3 regions of the Inediibacterium massiliense genome follow, and region 3 is predicted to be linked to each of the others. Evidence: riboswitches for the same ligand, from Rfam matches in the RefSeq annotation. Region 3 holds a riboswitch; each other region holds the start of a gene.

What was found. Region 3 has a riboswitch for glycine ahead of BN2409_RS01070 (alanine/glycine:cation symporter family protein). Riboswitches for the same ligand answer to the same signal wherever they lie in the genome.
Region 1: linked by a shared signal. The riboswitch ahead of BN2409_RS10950 (GrdX family protein) and the one ahead of BN2409_RS01070 (alanine/glycine:cation symporter family protein) in region 3 are both predicted to bind glycine.
Region 2: linked by a shared signal. The riboswitch ahead of gcvT (glycine cleavage system aminomethyltransferase GcvT) and the one ahead of BN2409_RS01070 (alanine/glycine:cation symporter family protein) in region 3 are both predicted to bind glycine.

The regions. Positions count from the first base shown of each region.
Region 1 covers NZ_LN876587.1:511,538-516,593, forward strand. Annotated here, with positions in the region: gene BN2409_RS10940 (Na/Pi cotransporter family protein) at 1-1,358, shown strand, start outside; gene BN2409_RS10945 (DegV family protein) at 1,453-2,301, shown strand; glycine riboswitch at 2,434-2,538, shown strand; gene BN2409_RS10950 (GrdX family protein) at 2,691-3,077, shown strand; gene trxB (thioredoxin-disulfide reductase) at 3,107-4,051, shown strand; gene trxA (thioredoxin TrxA) at 4,068-4,388, shown strand; gene BN2409_RS10965 (glycine/sarcosine/betaine reductase component B subunit) at 4,456-5,056, shown strand, end outside.
Region 2 covers NZ_LN876586.1:841,774-846,829, reverse strand. Annotated here, with positions in the region: gene gcvPB (aminomethyl-transferring glycine dehydrogenase subunit GcvPB) at 1-745, opposite strand, end outside; gene gcvPA (aminomethyl-transferring glycine dehydrogenase subunit GcvPA) at 742-2,085, opposite strand; gene gcvH (glycine cleavage system protein GcvH) at 2,118-2,504, opposite strand; gene gcvT (glycine cleavage system aminomethyltransferase GcvT) at 2,518-3,624, opposite strand; glycine riboswitch at 3,762-3,835, opposite strand; glycine riboswitch at 3,839-3,941, opposite strand; gene BN2409_RS07730 (hypothetical protein) at 4,135-4,383, shown strand; gene BN2409_RS07725 (ABC transporter ATP-binding protein) at 4,575-5,056, shown strand, end outside.
Region 3 covers NZ_LN876583.1:150,495-155,550, forward strand. Annotated here, with positions in the region: gene BN2409_RS01050 (toxic anion resistance protein) at 1-764, opposite strand, end outside; gene BN2409_RS01055 (hypothetical protein) at 780-1,220, opposite strand; gene BN2409_RS01060 (Fur family transcriptional regulator) at 1,365-1,799, shown strand; glycine riboswitch at 1,914-1,991, shown strand; glycine riboswitch at 1,995-2,071, shown strand; gene BN2409_RS01070 (alanine/glycine:cation symporter family protein) at 2,213-3,589, shown strand; gene BN2409_RS01075 (DUF2156 domain-containing protein) at 3,685-4,605, shown strand; gene BN2409_RS01080 (GNAT family N-acetyltransferase) at 4,618-5,056, shown strand, end outside.

The DNA of each region.
Region 1 (5,056 bases), on a different contig from region 3:
GGACAACTGTAACAGCTCAGATTGCATCATTAGAACTTAGTTATATTGCTCCTGCTGTAGTAGGTCTTGCAGTAGTAATTTGGCTTTTTACAAACAATAAAAAGACGAAAAATATGGCAGAAATTTTTATAGGCTTTGGGATATTATTTATAGGTATGGATTTTATGAAAGAAGCTGTGAAGCCTCTTCGTGAATATGCAGGATTTAGGGACATGTTATTAAGCTTTGGCAGTGGTACTTTTACAGATTCTTTAATGGCCATATTTACAGGATTTTTTATTACTGCAGTTGTGCAAAGTAGTAGTGCTACTACAGGAGTTTTAATTGCTTTGGCGAGTGAAGGACTTCTTCCTATAGAGGCTTCTTTGCCAATTATATTTGGAACCAATATAGGAACTTGCGTGACAGCCATGTTATCTAGTATTGGGGCAAATCGTACAGCGAAAAGAGCTGCATTTATTCATTTTACTTTTAATGTAGTTGGAACGATTCTTTTTATGTTACTTTTTAAGAATGTAACAGTAGTTGTTGTACAGAAATTTTCTCCAACAGATGCAGCAAGACAATTGGCAAATGCTCATACATTATTTAATATTATGAATACTTTTTTATTGCTTCCATTTGCACCGTTATTAGTGAAATTAGCAAATAAGGTGATTCCTGTAAATGCAGCAGAGCAAAGAGATCAAATAGGTGTAAGCCATTTAGATGATAGAATGTTAGAAACTCCATCTATTGCTATTGTGCAGGTGATTAAAGAAATTTTAAATATGGGAGATTTAGTGTTAGAAAGTTATAAAACTTCTATGGAAGCTTTCTTTGCACAAAGTGAAAAGTTAGCAGATAAAACTTTTGCAACAGAAAAAATAATCAATAGAATGGAAAGACAAATTGCTGAATATTTAGTAAAGCTATCTAACACTCCTTTGTCTGGAAAGCAACATGAATTGATAGATGGTCTTTTTAATACCATTAATGATATTGAAAGAGTAGGAGACCATGCAGAAAATTTAGCAGAACTTGCTATATTTAGTTCAGACAATAGGTTAATGTTTAGTGAAAAAGCTTTTAAAGATTTAAAAGATATGCATGATCGAGTAATTAAGTCTTATGAGCAAGCAATACTAGCATTAAGAATAGGAGATGTAAATCTTGCAAGAAGAGTTGTAGAAAGAGAAGGAGAAATTGATCATATGGAAAAATTCTTGAGAGCAAATCATATTGCAAGATTAAATAAGCAACAATGTGCACCAAGTGCAGGAATTATATTTTTAGATATTATTAGTAATTTAGAAAGAATAGGAGATCATGCAGCAAAAATTGCTTTTTCAGTTATTGATTCAGTAGATAAAAGATAGACTTCTTTATATAAAGAAGTCTATTTTGTTGTAAAATTTCTACATAAATAATAAAATAGAAGAAGAAAACAATGTACTAGGGGAGGAGATTAACGTGAAACCTATAAAAATTATGACTACGAGTCTAGCAGATGTGCCAAAAGAATTAGCAAAAGAATACGATATTACAATACTACCACTTTGTATAAGATTTGGAGAGGAAGAATTTAAAGATGGTGTAGATTTACATGGAGAAGAATTTTTTCAAAGACTAAAAGATACTGGAGAAGTTTCACAAAGTTCTCAAATCTCTCCAATTATTTTTATAAAAGAGATGAAGGCTATTTTAGAAGAAGGATACCAAATCATTTTAATTAATGGTTCTTCTGGAGTAAGTGGTACCCATGAATCATCTATTATGGCTAAAAATGAAATAGGAAGCGAAGATATCACCATTATTGATACTTTAGCTTTATGTTATGGATGTGGAATGATTGTAGTAGAAGCGGCTAAAATGGCCAAGGAAGGAAAATCAAAAGAAGAAATTGTTAACAGGGTAGAAGAAATGAAAGAGAAGGTAGATCATATCTTTTCTGTAGATACATTAGATTATTTACAAAAAGGAGGAAGGCTGAGTCCTACAAAGGCTACTATAGGAAAAATTTTAAATGTAAAGCCTATATTAACTATAGAAGATGGAAAAGTAGAACCTTTTGATAAAGTAAGAGGAAGCAAAAAAATTATTCCAAGAATGATAGAGCTTGCACAAGAAAGAGGTCTTAAGAAGGGATCTGATTATATTTGTGTAGCTCATGGAGGAAATAAAGAAAATTTTAAAAAATTAAAGGAAGAAATCATAAAAGTATTTGAGCCTAAAAATATGATAGAAATGGAAATAGGATGTACCATAGGAACTTATACAGGACCAGGTTTATTAGCTATTTTATATATAAAAAATGAATAAATCAAAATCATATAAAAGTAATAATATGAAAAAAATGTTAAAAACATATTGTCAATAGTAATGATTTTATAATATAATGATTATAAAGATAATTAATAATAAAAAAAATTAAATAAAAATTCTTAATTCTGGGTGAAAAATGCGGGAGAGAATCCATAAAGGATCGCCGAAGGGACAAGCGAAAGATATTGCCTATCTTTTTGTGAAATTCTCAGGCTAAAGGACCGTATTTGGACGGAACTCTGGAAAGCTTATAAAGCATCAAAGGAGTATGATTTCAATTAAGGAGAGACTGTTAAGTTAAAGACAGAGACATATGGCAATTCTATATTTGTCATGTGTCTTTTTTGTATAAATGAAGAAACCTTTTCCTAAAATGAGGTGAAAAGATGAAAGAAACCATTATCACAAATAATCCTAAAGTTTTTGAAGGAAATCAAGGAAAAACGGATATAATCTATTTAGAGGATGTCCCTTATCTTTCAGTACTTTTATTGGCGAGAGATAAGATTCATAAAGGATATAAACTTTTGACACATCCTTTATCTGGAAGTGTAAAACCTAATGAAACACCTTACAAATCTATTGCAATAACCAAAGAGAAGGGAGAAGTAGATATAGATTCTATAAAAATAATAGAAGAAAGTATTCAAACGGTTCAAAAATTTTTAAGGACAAAAAAAACTCCTTGTTGGACAAAAAAAATTTTAAAGGACTTTCAACTGATCGATTATTGTTTGATTCAAAGTGCAATTGAAAGTATGAAGCAATTTTAGTAAAATTTCAATATGAAGGAGGTAATAAAATGGAAAACTTATACGATGTAATAATTATTGGAGCAGGGCCTGCTGGCCTTTCAGCTGGGCTTTATGCAGCAAGAGCAAAAATGAAAACATTAATACTAGAAAAAGAAAGAGTAGGTGGGCAAATTGTTACCACCAATGAGGTGGCTAATTACCCAGGGTCTATAAAAGATGCTACAGGACCTAGTTTGGTTGCTAGAATGGTTGAACAAGCAGAAGAATTTGGAGTAGAGAGAAAAAAGGATACAGTAATAGATGTAGATTTTACACAAAAGATTAAAGTAATTAAAGGAGAACTAGGAGAATATCATGCTAAAGCTGTCATTATAGCTAGTGGAGCAAAGCCTAAATTGATTGGATGCCCTGGAGAAAAAGAATTAACTGGAAAAGGCGTATCTTATTGTGCAACTTGTGATGCTGACTTTTTTACAGATCTTGAAGTATTTGTAGTAGGAGGAGGAGATTCTGCTGTGGAGGAAGCTCTTTATCTTACTAAATTTGCACGAAAAGTAACGATTGTACATAGAAGAGATGAGTTAAGGGCTGCAAAATCTATTCAAGAAAAAGCATTTAAAAATTCTAAAATTGAATTTATGTGGGATACAGGTATTGAGGAAATCAAAGGAGATGGAATTGTAGAATCTGTAGTGTTTAAAAACAAAAAAACTGGGGAAGTAACACAATATCATGCCAATGAAGAAGATGGTACTTTTGGAATATTTCCTTTTGTAGGATATCAACCATTAAGTGAAGTATATAAGGATAAGATACAAATGAATGAGGCAGGCTATATTATTACAGATGTAGAAATGAAGACAAATATAGCAGGTGTCTTTGCAGCAGGGGATATTAGAGAAAAATCATTAAGACAGGTAGTCACTGCAACAGCTGATGGAGCACTAGCAGCTGTAAATGCAGAGAAATACATAGAAAGTCATTTTGAATAATAAGGGAGGCGGGATTATGTTATCTGTAGACAAAGAAACTTTTCAAGGGGAGGTATTAGAAGCTAAGGGCTATGTTTTAGTAGATTATTGGAGTGATGGATGTGAACCTTGTAAAGCATTAATGCCTGATGTTGAGGAGCTTGCTAAGGAATACGAGGAAAAAGTAAAATTTACAAAGTTGAATACTACAAAAGCTAGAAGATTGGCTATATCTCAAAAGGTACTAGGACTTCCTACTATTGCTTTATATAAAAATGGAGAAAAGGTAGATGAAGTAACCAAAGAAGATGCAACAAAAGCAAATATTCTTTCTATGCTTCAAAAATATGTAGATTAGACAATAACTTGTAATAGGGGAATTACTTCCCCTATTGCAGGTTAAAATATAAAGGGAGGTGAATGATGTGCGCCTAGAGTTAGGAAAAATTAATATTTCAGATGTCCAGTTTGGAAGTACTACCAAAGTGGAAAATGAGACCCTATATGTGAATAAGGATGAGGTCATTAGTCTTGTGATGGAAGATGATCACATCAAACATGTAGAGGTAGAGCTGGCAAAACCAGGGGAAGAAACTAGGATTACTCCTGTAAAAGATGTTATTGAACCTAGAGTGAAGGTTTCAGGAGAAGGAGGGATATTTCCTGGTATTGTAAGTAAAGTGACTACAGTAGGTGGTGGCCGCACACATGTATTAAAGGGAGCTGCAGTAGTTACCTGCGGTAAGATTGTAGGTTTTCAGGAAGGTATTATTGATATGAGTGGCCCTGGTGCAGAGTATACTCCGTTTTCAAAGCTTAACAATATTTGTTTAGTGATTGAACCTATCGATGAACTCAAACAACATGAATATGAAGCTGCTGTAAGAATGGCAGGATTAAAAGTAGCTTCATTAATAGGAAAGGCAGGAAAAGAAGTAGAACCTAATGAAATAGAAATTTATGAAACAAAACCATTATTAGAAAGTATCAAGGAATATCCTAATCTACCTAAAGTGGGATATGTAT
Region 2 (5,056 bases), on a different contig from region 3:
TATTGGCTCCGTCGTAATATAAAAGACCACCTGCTTCATGGACAAGATCTGCAATTGTTTTCATATTTTTCTCAAAAAGACCAAGTGTATTTGGATTGGTTAGCATAAGTCCTGCAATCTCATCATTCAAAACAGATTTTAAAGCATCTACATCTACGCCTCCATTTTGATTGGATTGAATTTCAACGATTTCAAATCCAGAAACTGTAGCACTTGCTGGATTTGTACCATGAGCTGCATCTGGTACTATAATTTTGCTTCTTTTAAAATCTTTTCGACTTTCATGATAAGCTTTGATTATCATAAGACCAGTAAGCTCTCCATGAGCTCCAGCAGCAGGCTGTAGAGTCGTTTTATCCATACCAGATATTTCAGATAACATACGATCTAAATGATACATAAGCTCTAAAGAACCCTGTACTGTTTCCTCTGGTTGATAAGGATGTATATGACAAAGCCCCTCAATAGATGATACATCCTCATTGATCTTTGGGTTGTACTTCATTGTACAAGATCCTAAAGGATAAAAACCTGTATCTACTCCATAATTTAGTTGTGACAGATTTGTATAATGACGAATAATATCTACTTCACTAACTTCTGGTAAATTTACTTCTTCATCATTTAAAAACTCTTTAGGAATATATTCTATTAATTCTTTATCACATAAAGCACAGCTTGGTAGAGAATATGCAAATCTTCCCTCTTTAGATAATTCAAAAATAAGTGGATCATATGGTTTCACTTTATCACCTCCAATACTTTTGAAAGCTTATGAATTTCTTCCTCTGTTCTCTTTTCTGTCACAGCAAACAATAGTCCATTTTTAAGTTCTGTATAATCCTTGCCTATTTCATATCCACCCAATATTCCATTTTTAAGAAGCTCTTTATTTACTACTTTGCCATCTATATGACTTGTTACTGCAAATTCTTTAAAAAATGGTTTGTGAAATAAAGGTTTAAACTTGTTTCCCTCTGTTATCTTATCTAGTGCATAATGAGATTTTTGTACACATCTTGTAGCTACTTCTCTCAGTCCCTTTTTCCCCATAGTAGTTAGATAAACAGCTGCCATCAACGCATTTAGTCCTTGGTTTGAGCATATATTTGAAGTTGCCTTATGTCTTCTAATATGTTGTTCTCTAGCTTGTAATGTAAGTACAAAAGCTCTCTTTCCATCTTGATCCACAGATTGCCCCACAATTCTTCCTGGCATTTTTCTAACCCATTTAGATTTTGTTGCTAAAAATCCTAAATAAGGTCCTCCATAATTAAGATTATTTCCTAATGCTTGCCCTTCTCCTACAGCAATATCTGCTCCTAATTGTTCTGGAGTTTTTAATATTCCAAGAGAAATTGGATCTACATAAGTAATCAACATTCCCTTATTTTCATGAATAATTTTTTCTACTTCTGTTAAATCCTCTATGATTCCAAAAAAATTAGGATTTTGAATAATAACACCTGAAGTATTTTTATCTACTATCGATTTTAATTTTTCAATATCTGTTACCCCATCGTTCATATCTACTTCTATCACTTCAATTTTTCTAAATCTCATATAAGTATGTAACACCTTTCTTACCTCTGGATGAACTGTTTTAGATACTATGATAGATTTTCTTTTTGTGCTTTCACAAGCCATGATTGAAGCTTCTGCACAAGCCGTTGGTCCATCATACATAGAAGCATTGGATACATCCATCCCTGTAAGATTGCAAATCATAGTCTGATATTCAAATATGACTCTTAAAGTTCCTTGACTAATCTCTGCTTGATAAGGCGTATATGCTGTCAAAAATTCTGATTTCGTAGCAATATGCTTTATAATTGCTGGAATATAGTGATCATAAGCTCCTGCTCCTAAGAAAGAAATCAATTCATTGGTGCTTTTATTTTTATTAGCCAATTCATTCATATGTTTTACAAGCTCTATTTCTGATAAAGATTTTCCTATATTAAGCTCTCTATTCAATCGAAGCTCCTTTGGTATATCTTCAAATAAATCATCTATAGACTTAGCCCCTATAGAATTTAGCATATACCTTTTATCATCCTCTGTATTGGGTATATATCTATGCATACTTTCCCTCCTTACTTTATCTATTGATCCGATTAATGATTTTCTTCTTTACAAAATTCCTCGTATCCTTTAGAATCCATTAACTGATTGATTTCAGATTGATCAGACAATTCTACTATTAATATCCAACTTTCGTAAGGTTTTTCATTCAATAGTTGGGGTTGATCTTCTAACTCTTCATTAATTTCTATAACTTTTCCAGAAATAGGCAAGTATACATCAGAAGCTGCTTTCACAGATTCTACAACTCCAAAAACATCTCCAATCCTAAATTCATCATCTATCTCTGGCATCTCTACATAAACAATTTCACCTAATGCATTCTGTGCATAATCAGTAATACCAATATAAGCTTTTTCTCCTTCTACCTTCACCCATTCATGCTCTTTTGAATAATACAATCCTTCTATAATTTTCATTTTATATTCCTCCTTATTTTTTATAATTTTTTTGATAAAATTTCTTATTAACAACCTTCGCTTTTAATATTTTATTTCTTATCTTTATTTCTATAGGCGTATCTAGCTTTGAATATTCTATGTCCACCATTGCCATTCCAATATTTTTCTTTACTGTAGGAGCTGCATAACCAGTAGTTACAAAACCAATTGTTTTACCCTCAGCCATTACCTCATATCCATTTCTTGGAATTCCTTTATCTATCATTTCAAACCCCACAATTTTTCTTTTGAGTCCTTCAGATTTTTGCTTTTTTAATCCTTCTTTTCCAATAAAATTTGGTTTATCCAGTTTCACAAAAAAGCCTAATCCCGCTTCTAATGGAGTAATATCTTTTGAAAGTTCGTTTCCATAAAGGGGTAGTGCTACCTCAAATCTTAAAGTATCGCGCGCTCCAAGTCCCGCTGGCTTTAATCCATATTCTTTTCCTGCTTCCATTAATTTTTCCCATAACATCTTTACGTCCTCATTAGATAAATAAATTTCAAAGCCATCTTCTCCTGTATATCCAGTTCTTGATATTAAGCAATTTGCAGATACAACAGATACATTTCTTTTACAATAGAAAAATTTGATTTCTGAAAGGTCTGTATCCGTTAACTTTTGTAATATTTTTTGTGCATTAGGTCCTTGGATGGCGATTTCAGATACATCTTCTGATATATTTTCAATTTTCACATCATAATCTGTACTATTTTCTTTCATCCACTGAAAATCTTTTTGTATATTACTTGCATTCACCACGAGATAAAAATGATTTTTATCAAACTTATACACTAAAAAGTCATCTACAATACCCCCATGAGGATAACACATAAAAGTATATACAACCTGATGATCCTTAAGTACCGAAATATCATTAGTAATCAAATTTTGCACAAAATCAGAAGCTTCCTTTCCTGTGATTTCTATCTCTCCCATATGAGATACATCAAAAATTCCTGCAAAATTTCTAACTGCTTCATGCTCTACTTTGATCCCTTCATATTGCACTGGAAGTGCCCATCCTGCAAAATCAATAATTTTACCTCCATATTTTCTATGGCACTCAAATAAAGGTGTTTCTTTTAATTGATCCATTAGTCCTCCCCCTTTAATTTTTGTTTTAAATAAAAAATTCGCATATTTCTCTTAGAATTGCTCATGTATATAACTTCTTAAAGAGCAAAAAAATAGAGGAATATAATGGCATACTAAATAAACATGCCATTATATTCCTCTGTTTCATAGCCTGAGAGCTTTAAATAACTTATTCTTCTCCTTCGGCGTCCATCTATAGGACTCTTCAGAGTTCCATCAAATAGCGATCCTTTTGCCTGAAAGTTTCTATAAAAACATGGCTGTTTTTACATTGCTTCTTCGGCTATCTTAGTAAAGATATCTCTCGCTATTCTCATCTAGTCTTATATTTTATTTGTATATCTTCCATAATTTATTACAATATTATCATAATATAATTTTCTAAAAATTTCAATAGTATATATTTTTCGATCAAATAAGTTTTTTCCTCTATTTTTTTAGTGACTAAAAACCTTTCTGATGGTAAAATATAAATAATTATAAGCACCTTGTATTGAAAGGATGATTCATATGGAAAAAATGCTACAACAAATACTAAATGAACTTAAATCAATTAAAACTGATGTGAACGATCTTAAAGTAGGTCAAGAACGTATCGAAAAAAAATTAGATGTTGTTCATGATCAAACTGCAAATCTTACTGAATTTCGTACAGAAATAAATATAAAACTTGATAATATTGATAATAAAATTAATGCTGTAGAAGCAGTAACAAAAGAAAATCTTTATGATATTGCTAAATTAAAACTTATTAAATAACTGGACTTTGTTCAGTTTATTTTTTTAAAAGCTACTGTATAAAAGTAGCTTTTATTTAAAATTACAAAATTAATATACTAGATGGGTACATTTTCTCTTTATATTCAATTCCTCTCCTATAAAGTAACAAATAGATTCATATTGAATACTATAGAATATACGGATTTTACGGCTTAGGGAGGAATCTGTCTATGGAAAAAATTGTGGAGGTTAAAAATGTATCTATGCATTATCATACATTAGAACGTGAAACTCATGCTCTTAGAAACTTATCTTTTTGTGTATATAAAGGTGAAATGGTAGCCATTGTAGGACCTAGTGGTTGTGGAAAATCAACTATACTTTCTATCATATCAGGACTTTTAAAACCTTCTTCTGGAGAAGTAAGAGTAAATGCAAAAACAGTAAATGGTTCCAATAAAGAAATAGGATATATGTTTCAAAAAGATCATTTATTTGAATGGAGAAATATTTTGAATAATGTACTCATTGGTCTTGAAATTCAAAATAAATTGAATGAAAAAACAAAAGCTAGAACTCAAAAGCTATTAGATGTGTATGGATTAGGAGATTTTAAAGATCACTACCCAAGCCAGCTATCAGGAGGAATGAGACAAAGAGTAGCACTCATTAGAACATTAGCAATCGAACCTGAACTATTACTTTTAGATGA
Region 3 (5,056 bases):
TGCATAAGTCTAATTTGTGGAAGAGTTTGAATAGAAATTTCTCTACTCAATTTTAAATCGTGAATTCTTTTTTCTACTTCACTCAGTAGTTGTACAAAGTCATTGTATCTTTGTATATCTAACATATCTTGAGTCTTTTGGGCCTGTTCTTTTAAATTTACTAAAGTATTGTCCTTTAATTCTTTATACTTTAATTCTCCTGCTGCAATGTATAATTCCAATTGATGAAGATATTCCATATTTTTTTCATATAAAATATCTAATACATTTACATCTCTTATGAGTTCTTTCCTTGCTGTATCTAAAGATATTACAATTTTATCTACTGTTTGGGTCACATTTTCCACCTGAATTTTGGCTTTTTCTATACTATTTCTAAGTTTTCCGAAAAAAGGAATATTACTCATAATAGATTTTTTTTCTTGAAACTTTTCTATATCGATTTGCTTAATAGTAGTTAACAGAGATGTAAGATCACTTCCAATATGTCCTGTATCTTTTGTTTTCACCCCTTCTAATATACCATCTGCAAACTTTGCAATGTTTCCTTGTATTTCCATTCCAAAGTTTCCTATACTGTTTGTCTCTTCCATTGTTATTTCTCTTTTTAAATCCTTTACTCTTTCTAATTCCACTTCATTAAATTTATTCAAATCCATAGAACTATCTCGTTTTTTTTCTAAAGCTAATTCTTTATTTTCTTGTCTTTGAATTTCTGTCACGTTCTTTTGTTCTGCTTCATTCAATAGATCCTCAAAGCTCATTTTAATCTCCTCCATTTAAAAGTCTGATTGAATCAAATCTCGTATGGTCTTTAAATCGATCTTTAAATTTATTTTTTTTTGTTCTTTTATATTATTGATAGTTTCATAAAGTTTTTGATTCATCTTTTCAATCGTATGAATCAGTTCTTTTTTTAATGTTTTATCTTCCTCATAAGCTGTTACAATCTCAGTAATCATAGGAATGTATTTAAAAAATAAAAGCTCTTGTACAGACATGATTTCTTCTTCATTTTCTTTATAAAATTCTATAACAAACGTATAGTATGATACAAAAGAATACAAACTTACAAAAATTTGTTTATCTTTTTCTTGATATAAAATATTTTCTATATTCTCTAATGCTTCTTTTGCCTCATCTATGCTATTATGGTTATCATTATTATTTTTTATATGATTGTCTTGGTTTTTTCTTTTGAATAGATGAAATATTTTCACCACATCCTTTTTGAAATTGAAAGAATTTTCTACTATATTATATCAAATCCTGCAAAACTGGCAAAGGTCTATTCATCTTATTTATTGAAGGATCTTTCTATATATTATACAATAGAACTAATATGATATTTGGGAGTGAGACCATTGATCAGCAATGAAATAGAAAAAAAATTAAAAGAGAAGGGATATAAACTAACTTACCAAAGAAAAGCAATATTAGAAATTTTAATCCAACATGAACAACAATTTCTAACAGCAGAAGAAATTTATATAAAAGTCAAAAAAGATCTTCCTCAAATCAATTTTTCTACTGTTTATAGAAACTTAGAAATTCTTGAAAAAATAAATATGATTCACAAAATCAATATAGAAAACAAGCCTTCTCAATATGAACTTATTTTACATGATGATCATCACCACCATGTCATTTGTAAAAGTTGCGGAAAAACTCAACCTATTCATTTTTGTCCACTCAAACAAATCATTGAATCTCTAGAAGATAAAGATTTTACATTGACAGAACATAAATTTGAACTTTATGGATACTGCTCTAATTGCACAAAAAAAAATAAGGAATAAGTCTATTTTCTGAATATTTAAACTTTAAACAAGCTATTGCTATTTTTTATATGAAGTGCTATCATTTTATCAAGCAGTCATGACTATTTAACTTTATTAACTTAATATTTTCGGATGATGATAATGGGAGAGAGATGCGAATGCATCCACCGAAGGGGTTAAGCTTTCAGGTAAAAGGACCGTTATCGGACGAGCCTCTGGAGAGACTCAGTATGAGCACCGAAGGAGCAAGCCATAGTTATATGGTGAATCTCTCAGGTAAAAGGACAGAGTATCATGATTTATATCATCATGTTCTAGAGGCCAAATCACATAGGATTTGGCTTTTATTTATAATTTATGCATTTTTGTATAAATTATAGTAAAAGTCTTCCTTTATCGTTTTTAAGTTTAAAACAAAAGGAGGAAAAATAATGGAAAAATTAACTTATCTTTTAAATCAAATCGATGCATTTGTATGGGGACCTCCCCTACTCATTCTTTTAGTAGGAACTGGTATTTATCTAACTATTCGTTTAGGACTGTTACAAGTCTTTAAATTACCCCTTGCTCTAAAATATTTATTTTCAAAAGATGATGATCATACTGGTGAAGGTGATGTATCTAGCTTTGCTGCTTTGTGTACAGCACTTGCCGCAACTATTGGTACAGGTAATATTGTAGGTGTAGCAACTGCTATTAAAGCAGGTGGTCCTGGTTCATTATTTTGGATGTGGATTGCGGCTTTCTTTGGTATGGCAACAAAGTATGCAGAAGGACTTTTAGCTGTAAAATACAGAGTTGTAGATAAAAACGGTCAAATGTCTGGTGGACCTATGTACTATATTGAAAGAGGTCTTGGAAATAAATTATTAGCTAAAATGTTTGCATTATTTGGAATTGGAGTAGCATTCTTTGGAATCGGTACCTTTCCACAAGTAAATGCCATTACAAATGCTGCAAAACTCACTTTAAATATGCCAATTATTGTTTCATCTGTGATTCTTACTCTTCTAGTAGCTTTGGTTACTTTAGGAGGAATCAAAAGTATTGCAAAAGTATCAGAATTAATCGTTCCATTTATGGCTGTATTTTATATTATTGGTTCTTTAATTATTCTTATTTTAAATATTGATTTAGTTCCTCAAACTATAGGACTCGTTTTAAAAAGCGCATTTACTCCTACTGCAGCAACAGGAGGATTTTTAGGAGCTACTGTAATGTTTGCTCTTCGTAATGGAGTAGCCAGAGGGGTATTTTCTAATGAATCTGGTCTTGGAAGTGCACCTATTGCATCTGCAGCTGCAAAAACAAAGTCTTGTGTTCGTCAAGGTCTTATATCTATGACAGGAACATTCTTTGATACCATTGTAGTATGTACTATGACAGGTTTGGTTCTTGTTTTAACAGGTGCTTGGTGTTCTGATGTTGAAGGAGCTGCCATGACCAATTTGGCATTTAGTGAAGCTCTTCCAGGACTTGGTCAATATATTGTTACAATAGGACTTATGTTCTTTGCTTTTACTACTATATTAGGTTGGAATTATTATGGCGAAAGATGTACTGAATATTTATTTGGAATAAAAGGAATCAAACCTTTTAAAATTATATATATTCTTCTTGTAGCTAGTGGAGCTTTCTTAAAATTAGATATGATTTGGATCTTAGCAGATATTGTAAATGGTTTGATGGCTATTCCAAACTTAATTGGTTTGATTGGATTAAGTGGAATCATCGTAACTGAAACAAAAGTATTCTTTGAACAAATGAAGCAAGAAAAAAATTCTTTACAAAATAAAAAAGCAGCTTAGAGAATGTACATTTGTACATTCTTTTTTTATAGAGTAAAATATATTTTTTTGGGTATACAAAGTAAAGATGCAAAAAATAATGAAGGAGATGCTTTATGTTTCAACATGACATTACATTAAAAGACAAAGATTTATTTGAAAAATATGTTTTTAGTTATCCATATGAAACCTCTGGACTTAGTTTTACAAGCCTTTTCATGTGGAGACAATTAAATGAGTTCAAATATGAAATCATAAATGATTTTTTATGTATTGGAGGAGTTAGTTTACTTAATATGGATAAAAAAGAACCCTTTGTTCTTCCTCCTCTAGCTGTAGGCAAATATGATTTGAATAAACTTTCTATCACTATGGATGAAATCAAAAAAAGGTTTGATCAAAAAGGATTCCCTTTTCAAATCAAATTGTTACCAAAGCACTTAATCCCTACATTTGATGAAGCTATGCAGGACAAGCTTATTTTTACAGAAGATCGAGTAAATTTTGATTATGTATATCTTACAAATGATTTGATAGAATTAAAGGGAAGAAAATATCATTCTAAAAAAAATCATTTGAATTATTTTATGAGAAATATTCCTCATAAATATGTTCCATTAACAAAAGATTTGATACAACATTGTCTTGACTTTAACAAACGTTTAATTGATTACAAAGATCTAAATTCTTTTTCAAATCATTTGATAGAAGCTGAAGAAATAGCTTTAAAAGAAGCTCTACTCAATATGGATCATCTTAATTGTAAAGGAGGGGCTATCTTAATTGACAACGAGGTGCAAGCCTTTACCCTAGGTGGAAAACTTTATAATGATACTATTGTTGTTCATATAGAAAAAGCAAATCCAACGATCAAAGGCCTATATCAAGCAATTAACAATGAATTTTGTAAAAATGAATGTATAGATATAAAATATATAAATCGAGAAGAGGATATGGGACTTGAAAATTTAAGAAAAGCAAAGCTTTCTTATCGACCTTATAAAATGGTTGAAAAATTTAATGTAACCTTCATATAAAGGAGGAAATTTATGTTTTTAAGATTTTTGAGAAAAGAAGATACTCCTACTGCAAAAAAATTGTGGGGATATGCTTTTGAAACAGATGAACCCTTTTATAGCTGGTACTTTGATGAAGTATTTTCTCCAAATCACTCATTAGGTATTTTTGAAGAAGACCAACTGATCTCTTATCTTCAATTAAATCCTTATACTCTTTCTCTAAATCACTCTTTATTTGAAACTTCTTATGTAGTAGGAGTCATTACATCCCCTGAATATAGAAATAAGGGAACGATGAAATTTCTTATTCCAAAAGCTATAGAAGAGATGAGAAATAAAAATCATTTTGTCTCTATTCTTATGCCTTTTGATACTACCTTTTATCAACCTTATGGCTGGGAATTATCCTATAGTCAAAAAAAGTATCAAATTCCTATGAGTATCATTGGGCATTTTAGTCAAAGAGAAA